One region of the Cupriavidus sp. GW822-FHT03E04 genome, then DNA from elsewhere that is predicted to be linked to it. Evidence: riboswitches for the same ligand, from Rfam matches in the RefSeq annotation. Region 1 holds a riboswitch; the other holds the start of a gene.
The links. Region 1 has a riboswitch for cobalamin ahead of AC1RQC_RS36360 (TonB-dependent receptor). Riboswitches for the same ligand answer to the same signal wherever they lie in the genome.

Region 1 (4,456 bases):
GTACTGCGCATACACCGACAAGGCTGGCGTGAATGCGTAGACCGTGCCCGCACGCCACGTGATGTTGTTGAAGCTGCGGGTCCAGTCGTCGCCCGTGACCAGGTTGCCGCGTTCCAGCTGGGCATGGTCCAGCCGCACGCCGCCAATTACCGACCATTGCCGGGTCAGCTTGAGGCGGTCCTCGCCAAACAGCGCGGCTTGCGTGGTGTGGGTGCGAAAGCGCGGCGACGTGACAATGCCCGGCGGGCTGAAGAACTGGCCCGGGTCGAACTGGTAGGCATTGACCGTGGACGCGCCGCCATAGGGCGAGTTGTTGCTGTGAGTGAAGTTGATGCGGTTGACGTCGAACCCCACCATGGCGGTATTGGCCATGCCGAACAGCTGGCCATCGATCTTCAGGTCGGCGCGGTCGCCCACCTGTTCCTGGTCATGCAGGATCTCCAGATAGTCGGTGCGGCGCACCTGGCCCGTCGCGGGCAGGAAGGTATAGGACTCGGCGTCGCGCCAGTGGCGCTGGCTGGTGAGGTAATAGAACTGGTTGCGCACCATGACGCGCTCGTTGGGCTGCCACTGCGCCGCGAGCCGGGTCCAGCGGTCGCGGTAGGTGATGTCGGCATCGCCAACGTTGTAGTTCTTCTTGCGTAGCGAGGTGTCCAGGCTGCCGCCCGCCAGCGGCGTGCCCAGGTACTGCATCGGGTGCTGGTCGGCGTCGTCATAGGACAGCGTCAGGTTGAACTCAGGCGATACGTCCAGCCGCGCCGCGGCCGACACCGCCAGGCTGCGCGAGTCGCCCCGGTCCACCCAGCCGCCGGAGCGGCCGTAGCTGGCGTTGAAGCGGTAGGAGAGGGTCTCGTTGACCGCGCCGCCGCTGTCGAACGCCGCGCGCGCTGTTTTTTGCGTGCCGCCGGTGAGCTGCAGCTCGTTGGCGATCGGCGCGCGCATCGGCTTCTTGGGAATCACGTTGACCACGCCGCCGATCGCGCCCTCGCCAACCATGACCGAGGCCGCGCCGCGCAGCACTTCGATGCGGTCCACGGACGAGGTATCGAAGGGGAAGGTGACGGTGCCGGAGGCCACGTAGAGGCGCGTGCCATCGTACAGCTGCATCACCGAGCCTTGTCCTGCAAAGCCGCGTGCCGCGAGCGCCGTGCCGCCGTTGCCGGGCGCGCCATTGGAGGTGATGCCGGTGGCGCGGGTCACGGCCTCGCGCACCGACAAATCGCCGCGTTCGCGAATGGTGTCGCCGGACAGGACTTCCACGCTAGCGGGCGTTTCCAGCGGGGTCAGGCCAAGGCGGCTGCCGGTGCTGGTGGGCTCGGACAGCGCCAGCCCGGCCGGCTGCGAGGCGCTCCTGACTACCACTGGCGGTAGCACCGTGCTGTCGCCGCGCGACGGCTGCGATTGCGCCCGCTCTGAAGGTTGCGCATCGTCCGCCGCCCAGGCGGCATCGGCGCCCAGGCCGGCGAAGGCCCCCAGCGATAGCGCGAGCGCGCAATGATGCGCGAGCTGGCGCGGCGGCTTGGGCGTATGACGACGTTGGCGTGGCGTGACGGCCGCCGGCGAGGCGGTACAGGCAATGCAAGGGCGCGCGGACATGGACTTTCCATCATTGGCCGCGGGGGCGACCCCGCCCGGCGGCAATAAACGAACCAGCCGCGGACGAGCGCGCAGTGACGGCCGGGCGCGTGGCCAGCCGTCTCACGCCTGGCCGCCCGTCCGCAGCCCCGGTGATCGGTCGAAGGCCGGTATCCGGGCTTGCAGGGGGACGCCTGCCGCTGGGGCGCGTCCGGGGTGCCGCCTTCCCGCGCGATGATGCGCAGTGGCTGCCGCGGCCTGTTGGCGCGGCGTGACACCTTTGTACCTGCTGACCGTTGCGGGGGCAGCACAGGATTAGCCGCGGCATGGCCGGCGGCGCACCTGTTTCCCGTTTAACCCCCGCCGCGCGCTGCGCGCCGGAGGCACCTTCGAACCCTTGGCAGTCCACTAGCCAGGTAATTGCAAGTCAATTGCAATTACCGAGTGGAATGCGAGGCGCATTGTAGCCGTATTTGCGCCGCTTTCGGGGGCGGATGGCAGGTGTTTTTTTTGGCACCGTGCGGGTGCGCGAGCGTTTCGGCCTGGCACAACCTGTCGCCATTTTGGTGCTTCATGCGACATTTTCTGCGCTTCGTGGTCTTTCGTGCGGTCCTGTCGCGCCTTTCGCTAAAGAAGGCGAGCCCGGCTCCGATATTCGGAGGTGCCGCATGCCTCCTGCATGACCGGCCATTGCCCCGAGAAGCGAATGCCATGAATCGTCTGACCCTGCGAAAAAAGCTGTGGATTCCCCTTGTGCTGGCCTGGCTCGGCCTGCTGTTGCTGACCGTGATGCACGCCTTCCAGACCCGCCAGCTGCAAATGGCCGATCGCCGCGGCGAGCTGGCTAACATTGTCGACATGTCGCTCTCGCTGGTGCGCGACTATGCCGAGCAGGCGCGCCAGGGCAAGATGTCCGAGGCCGATGCCAAGGCCCAGGCCACGGCCCGCGTTGCCGCGCAGCGTTATGGCAAGGATGGCTACATCACCATCGTCGGCGCGGATTCCGTGCTGTTGATGCATCCCATCAACGCCAAGCTCAACGGCAAGAACATGAGCGACTTCAAGGACGCCAAGGGCAACGCCTTGTATGCCGATATCGCGGCCCGCGGCGCGTCGGCCGAAGGCGCTGGCCACCTGGACTACTGGTGGCCCAAGCCGGGCAGCGACCAGCCGAGCCCCAAGATCGGCTACGTGGCGCGCTTCAAGCCGTGGGGCTGGGACCTGGTCGCCGGCACGTATATGGATGACGTGCAAGCGCAGTTCCGCGCCTCGCTGTATCAATCGCTGGGGCTGCTGGTGCTGCTGGGCATCGTGATTTCCGCGGTGGCCACGCTGCTGATCCGCAGCATCCAGAGCTCGGTGGGCGGCGAGCCCGCTACCGCTGCGGCCCTTGCCTTGCGCATGGCCAGCGGCGACCTCACGGCGCGCGTCGAAACCCACCCGGACGACCGCTCCAGCCTGATGTACGCCATCGGCCATATGCGCGACCAGCTCGCCGGCACGGTGGCGGGCATCCAGCAATCGGCCGATTCCATCACCTCGGCGGCCCAGGAGATCGCCTCGGGCAATAGCGACCTGTCGAGCCGCACCGAGCAGCAGGCGGCCTCGCTGCAGCAGACCGCCGCCAGCATGGAGCAGATCACCGCGACGGTGCGCCAGAACGCCGACAACGCCAAGGAGGCCAGCCAGTATGTGGCTGACGCCTCGCAGATCGCGAAGCAGGGCGGCAGCGTGGTCAGCCAGGTGGTGGACAAGATGCGCGGCATCACCGCCAGCTCGCGCAAGATCAACGACATCATCGGCGTGATCGACGGCATCGCTTTCCAGACCAATATCCTGGCGCTCAACGCCGCGGTGGAAGCCGCGCGCGCCGGCGAGCAAGGACGCGGGTTTGCGGTGGTGGCTGGGGAGGTGCGCAACCTGGCGCAGCGCAGCGCGGGCGCGGCCAAGGAAATCAAGACGCTGATCGTGGAGTCGGTGGGCCAGGTCGACAGCGGCTCGGCACTGGTGGAGCAGGCCGGGCAGACCATGGCCGAGATCGTCAACGCGGTCGGCCGCGTGACGTCGATCATGGATGGCATCGCCTCGGCCACCGCGGAGCAGCGCACCGGCATCGAGGAGGTCAATCGCGCGGTCGCGCAGATGGACCAGATGACGCAGCAGAACGCGGCGCTGGTGGAGCAGGCGAGCGCGGCCGCCACGTCGCTGGAAGACCAGGCCGGCGCGCTGCACCATGCCGTGTCGGCCTTCCGCCTGTCGGCCGCCTGAGCACTGAGCGCTGACCGGGCGCTCAGCGTGCCTGGCCCTACAGCAGCGATTTGCCCTGCGCGAGGATCTTGTCGCAGACCTGCTTGGTGACCTGGTCCTTGAGGCCGCCGCCGCTCAGGTCGAACTGCTTGCCATCGCTGCTGCTCAGGATGCCCTTGGCGCCGCTGGTGTAGCCGGCGTCGGATGTGGGAGAGTCGCCGCCGACCTTGCCCAGCAGCTTGTCTTTGACCGAGGCGGCGCCGCTGGCGCCGCCAAGGTAGTTGTTCTTCACGCAGTACTCCAGGATCCCGGCGACATTGCCGGTGCTGCCCGAACTCAGCGATTGCAGCGAGGGCATTCCACTCATCCCGCCCAGGCTGCTGCCCAGGCCGCTCAGGCCACCGGACGAACTCTCGGTGCCGCCCTGCGTGGCGCCTTTGAGCAGGTCCCCGAGCTGCGCATGCGCGGCTGCCACCGGTAGCAGCGCGGCGATCAGGATTTTCACGGCGGTGGTGCGATAGAGGCTGGCGTTCATGCGGCATCCTTCTGGCGGCGTGGAAACAGTCTTCACTATAGTGCTTGCCGCATCGGCCATCGCCTTTCGCTGCAGTGACGCTTTCTTCTCTCCGCTCTA
Region 2 (4,456 bases), on a different contig from region 1:
TCGCCCATCAGCATGGCATTGAGCGAGCGCGCCATCGGCATGGCCAGCAGCACGGCCAGCGCCAGCGCACCTAGCGCAAGGCCGTAGCTGGCGGTGCCGCCCAGGTCGCCGGTCAGCCAGAACAGCATGCCGCGCAAACGGGCCTCGGGCGCCACGCTCAGGATCAGGGTAATCAGCGCGCCCCAGCCGGCGGCCAGGATCACGCCGGTCAGCAGCAGGCGCGAGCCGGCCTCATGATGGCCGCCCTGCACCTGCGGATGCAGCAGGTCGCGCCGCGCCAGCGTGGCCACCAGCACCATCGAGAACAGCGCGCCGCCGGCCGCGCCGGCCTGCACCGTCCACAGTGGCCACATCATCAGCATGGCGGTGAGCGCACCGGTGGCCGCGCCGCCCGATACGCCGAGCACATAGGGCTCGGCCAGCGGATTGCGCAGCAGCACCTGCATCAACGCGCCGGTCAACGCCAGCAGGCCGCCGCACGCGAATGCCGCGGCCGCGCGCGGCAGCCGCAGCTCACGCACGATGGCCCCGGCGGTATCGTCGGCGCCGACGGACAGCGCGTGCCAGACCTGCGCGCCCGACAGCGGCACGCTGCCCACCGCCAGCGACAGCAGGAACACCGCCACGCCGGCGGCGGCAAGCATCAGCCAGACGGCTAGCGCGCGGCGCATGTCAGGCGGCCACCATCATTTCTGGCGCCAGCCCAGCGTGACAAAGCCGGCGCGTCCCTGCGTGTTGTAGGGATAGGCGAGCTGGTAGTTCTTGTCGAACAGGTTTTCCACACGGGCGGCCACGAACCATTGCTTGTCGATGTTATAGCGGGCATTGAGGTTGACGATACCGTATCCGCCCAGCGTGCGCGAGCCGCTATCCATGCGCGTCGAGGAAATGATCCACTCGCCGCCGAGGCGGAAGTCGCCAAACTGGCGGCCCACGTCGAAGGCGGCATGGCGGCGCGCGCGGCGCAGCAACTGCGTATTGCTCTGCTCATCCACCGGGTTCTGGAAGGTGATGCTGGCGCCCACGTCGGTGCCCATCAGCTTGGCGCGCCAGGAGGCTTCAATGCCTTGCACCTTGGCCTTGTTGACATTCTGCGCCAGGAACAAGCCATTGGGCTGCAGCGCCGCGGTGATCAGGTTGTCGTAGCGGGTCTCGAACGCGGTCACGCGCAGCAGGCCGGCGGCGTCCGTGTTGTACTGCGCGCCCAGCTCGACCGACTTGGCGCGCTCGGGCTTGATGCCCGGCTGGCCATAGCCCGGGTAGTACAGCTCGTTGAACGTCGGCGCGCGGAAGGCGTTGCTGGCGTTGGCGATCAGCTTGAACGCCTCGGTCACGTTATAGCCATAGCCGGCGAAATAGCTCGCCTGGCTGCCGAAATCCGAGTAGTGGTCGTTGCGCACATTGAGCTGCAGCTGGTGCTTGCCCAGCCGGCCATCGTAGCCCCCGAACACCGACGCAATATTGCGGCCCGGCGCGCCATACGTGTTCGAGCTGAATTCCTGCTGCGCATACTCCGTGCCGAACAGCAGCTTATGGGTCGGCGCCAGCGCATATTCGTTCTGCCAGGTGTACTGGCGATTGCGCGTGTTGAAGTTGCTGTTGAACAGTCCGTTCAAGGTGTTTTCGCTATTGTCCCCGCTCTGCGCGACCTTGAAATGCGTGGTCCAGTCCCGGGTGAGCTTGCCGTTGACAAAGGCGGATACAGTGTACAACTCGCTGTTCATCCACCAGACATCGGTCGGTTTGCCTGTCGTGGTGTCGTAGGAGAGCTTGCTCTTCGAGTAATAGGCTGTGACGCCGGCGTCCCAGTCGCTGGTGAAACGATGCTTCACCTGGCCCGATACGCTCTTGTTGTCATACGGGTTGTCGTTCGGGTTCGGGCCCATGCCCTTCTTTGCCTTGGCCGGATTGTCACCGTTCCATTGGGCCGCATTGATCGCCGAAAAACCGTCTGTCTTGACTGCCGACCCGGTGATATTGAACGAGGTATCGCCCACCTGCCCGCCGTAGCCCACCGTACCCTGGCGCGTATTGTTGCTGCCGTATTCAATCTGAGCGTTGGCTGCGGGAGCCTGGCCCGCACCGCTCTTGGTGAAGATCTGCACCACGCCGCCGATCGCATCCGAGCCGTAGAGCGCCGAGACATTGCCGCGCACGATCTCGATATGGTCGATCTGGTCGGGCAGGATATTCGAGAGCTGGGCCGTGCCGCTGCTGGCCGCCGAGATCCGCACGCCGTCGATCAGGATCAGCGTCTGGTTGGAGTTGGCCCCGCGCATGAACAGGCTGGTATTGGCACCCAGGCCGCCGTTGGCGGCAAACTCCACACCGGCCTGCGTGCGCAGCAACGAGCGCAGGTCGATGGCTTGCGAGTTGACGATGTCCTGCTGGGTCACCACGGTAGTATGCGGCAGCGCCTCGGTCAACGGCTGGACGGTGCGGGTGGCAGTGACCACCACCGGGTCGAGCTGCGCGTCGGGCGCGGGCTGCGCAGCGGATTGCCCGGCGGACTGGGCCATGGCGGCGCCTGGCGCGCTCATGGCGAGCCAGGCGGCGAGCGCGGCGGGCAGTTGCCGCGAGACGAAAACAGGTATGGTGTGGCGGCGCGCCGGCAATGCCGGACGGCTCGACGTGGGGGGCGAAAAGCGCATGATGCTGAGTGGGAGAGAGCTGCCTGGTCCGTTCCCCCGCGGACCGTCTGGCGACGAAGCGCGCCGCTGGCTTGCGCGGCAAAAAGCAGCGGAGGGCGGCGCACTCTCGTTCAGGCCGGTATCCGGGCTGACGACACCAGTCCGACCGCCTTCCCGAACCTTGCGGTTCAGTGGCTGAGTGGTCGGCCTTGCGATCTTGCGATCACGGTCGCTTACCGTTGCGGGGGCAGCACAGGTTGGCTCGGCCCTGCCCTGGCGGCGGTGGCTGGCTCCCTGTTTCCCGTTGAACTGCAACCCTGTAGTGAATAGGATTACGAGCACCTGGAACGTGCGCGAGTGTAGGCAGTTTCGAGGCAAGCGTCAATGCCGCGGCAAAACAAGGCGAAAGCGCCTGGAAACAGGCATAAAGCCGTCGCCACGGATGCCGTTAAACGACGATGCATGCAACTTCGGCGCGCAGGCCTGGTCACACACGTCTGCGTTCGCCGTCCGCACGATAGCGCTTGGGCTAAAATCCCAGAACCCGAGACCCTAGATATGACAGGCTCTATGCTCACCGAACTCGAACAACTCGCCGCCAAGATCGGGCGTGTGCTGCACCATGCCGATACCCTGGCGGCTGAGAACCAGCGGCTGCGCGAGGAGATCGAACGCCTGCAGGCCGACGCCAGCCAGCTGCGCGGCGACCGTGAAGCCATGGCCGCCGACCGCGAGCTGCTCAATATCAAGATCGAGGAAGCGCAGCTGCGCATCCAGTCGATCCTGGACAAGCTGCCCACCGCCAGCGACGCCCGCCAGCTCGACCTGCTGGGCGAAGGCGACGCGGCCGGCCGCGCCGAACAGAAGGCACCCGGAGAAAACGCATGAGCAATAAGCAAGTCGAAGTGAACATTGCCGGCCAGTCCTACCGGTTCGCCATTGCCGCCGACAACGAGGCCGCGCTGCTGGAGGCCGTGGCACTGGTAGACGGTCAGATGACGCGGCTCAAGGGCGGCGTATCCGCCAAGGGCGTGGAACGCGTTGCCGTGATGGCCGCGATCAGCATCGCCTCGGACCTGCTCTCGCTCAAGCGCAAGCAGCAAGAAGATGGCGCGATTCCCGTTGATGCAGTGCGTGCGCGCATTCGCGAGCTGAACGAACGCGCGGACGAAGCCCTGCGCCAGTACGCGCATGTGGGCACCAATTCGCCCGTGCCGCGCAACTGATGCCCTGCCCTGCGCCGGCTGTACCACACGGCACAGGCAGGCGGTGATACGCTCGCGATTTCGGCCCGATGTGCCCCACATGCCGCGCGCGTCAGCAAAATGTAACGACACGCAAAGACGGGCTTGGTATGGAAAGCCTCGCGGTGTATAGTGGAGCCAAGCCGCACCAAGCCACATAGTTGCGGCACCTTAGGTCGGGTTATCGCGCCTGACCGCCGTTTTCATCCCATCCAAGTTAGAAACGGCAAACGTCTGACAGCCATGCCAAAGCAGTATGCGTTTGGCAGTGCAAAAAAGTCAGACGTTTGACAGTTTCCCTGCCTGGTTCGTCAGGATCATATTCCTTGAACCGATAAGCATTTGTTGGTGCGGGATTATGCCGTGTGGGCGAGCGCGTCGCATGGTTCATAGTTGCAGTCTGGACTCCCTGAACCGGTGATGTACCCGAAATGCGGCTTCCGCAGCCACTCTGAACCTCACTTGGGTTCAGGATGCCGATCCAGCGGCCGAGGCGGGGACCCCTCTAAAGGCGGTGGTTATTCAACCACCGCCTTTTCCTTTTGTGGCGCAGATTGACCTGCGCTGCCTCTGCAGTGCCCT

Region 2: another riboswitch for cobalamin. It lies ahead of AC1RQC_RS34705 (TonB-dependent receptor plug domain-containing protein); the one in region 1 lies ahead of AC1RQC_RS36360 (TonB-dependent receptor).

What each region holds. Positions count from the first base shown of each region.
Region 1 covers NZ_JBXANI010000038.1:32,771-37,226, forward strand. The annotation lists gene AC1RQC_RS36360 (TonB-dependent receptor) at 1-1,596, opposite strand, end outside; cobalamin riboswitch at 1,724-1,981, opposite strand; gene AC1RQC_RS36365 (methyl-accepting chemotaxis protein) at 2,287-3,843, shown strand; gene AC1RQC_RS36370 (YjjA family protein) at 3,881-4,357, opposite strand.
Region 2 covers NZ_JBXANI010000033.1:79,716-84,171, reverse strand. The annotation lists gene AC1RQC_RS34710 (FecCD family ABC transporter permease) at 1-671, opposite strand, end outside; gene AC1RQC_RS34705 (TonB-dependent receptor plug domain-containing protein) at 687-2,651, opposite strand; cobalamin riboswitch at 2,748-2,992, opposite strand; gene AC1RQC_RS34700 (hypothetical protein) at 3,201-3,518, shown strand; gene AC1RQC_RS34695 (cell division protein ZapA) at 3,515-3,856, shown strand; RNA gene ssrS (6S RNA) at 4,168-4,378, shown strand.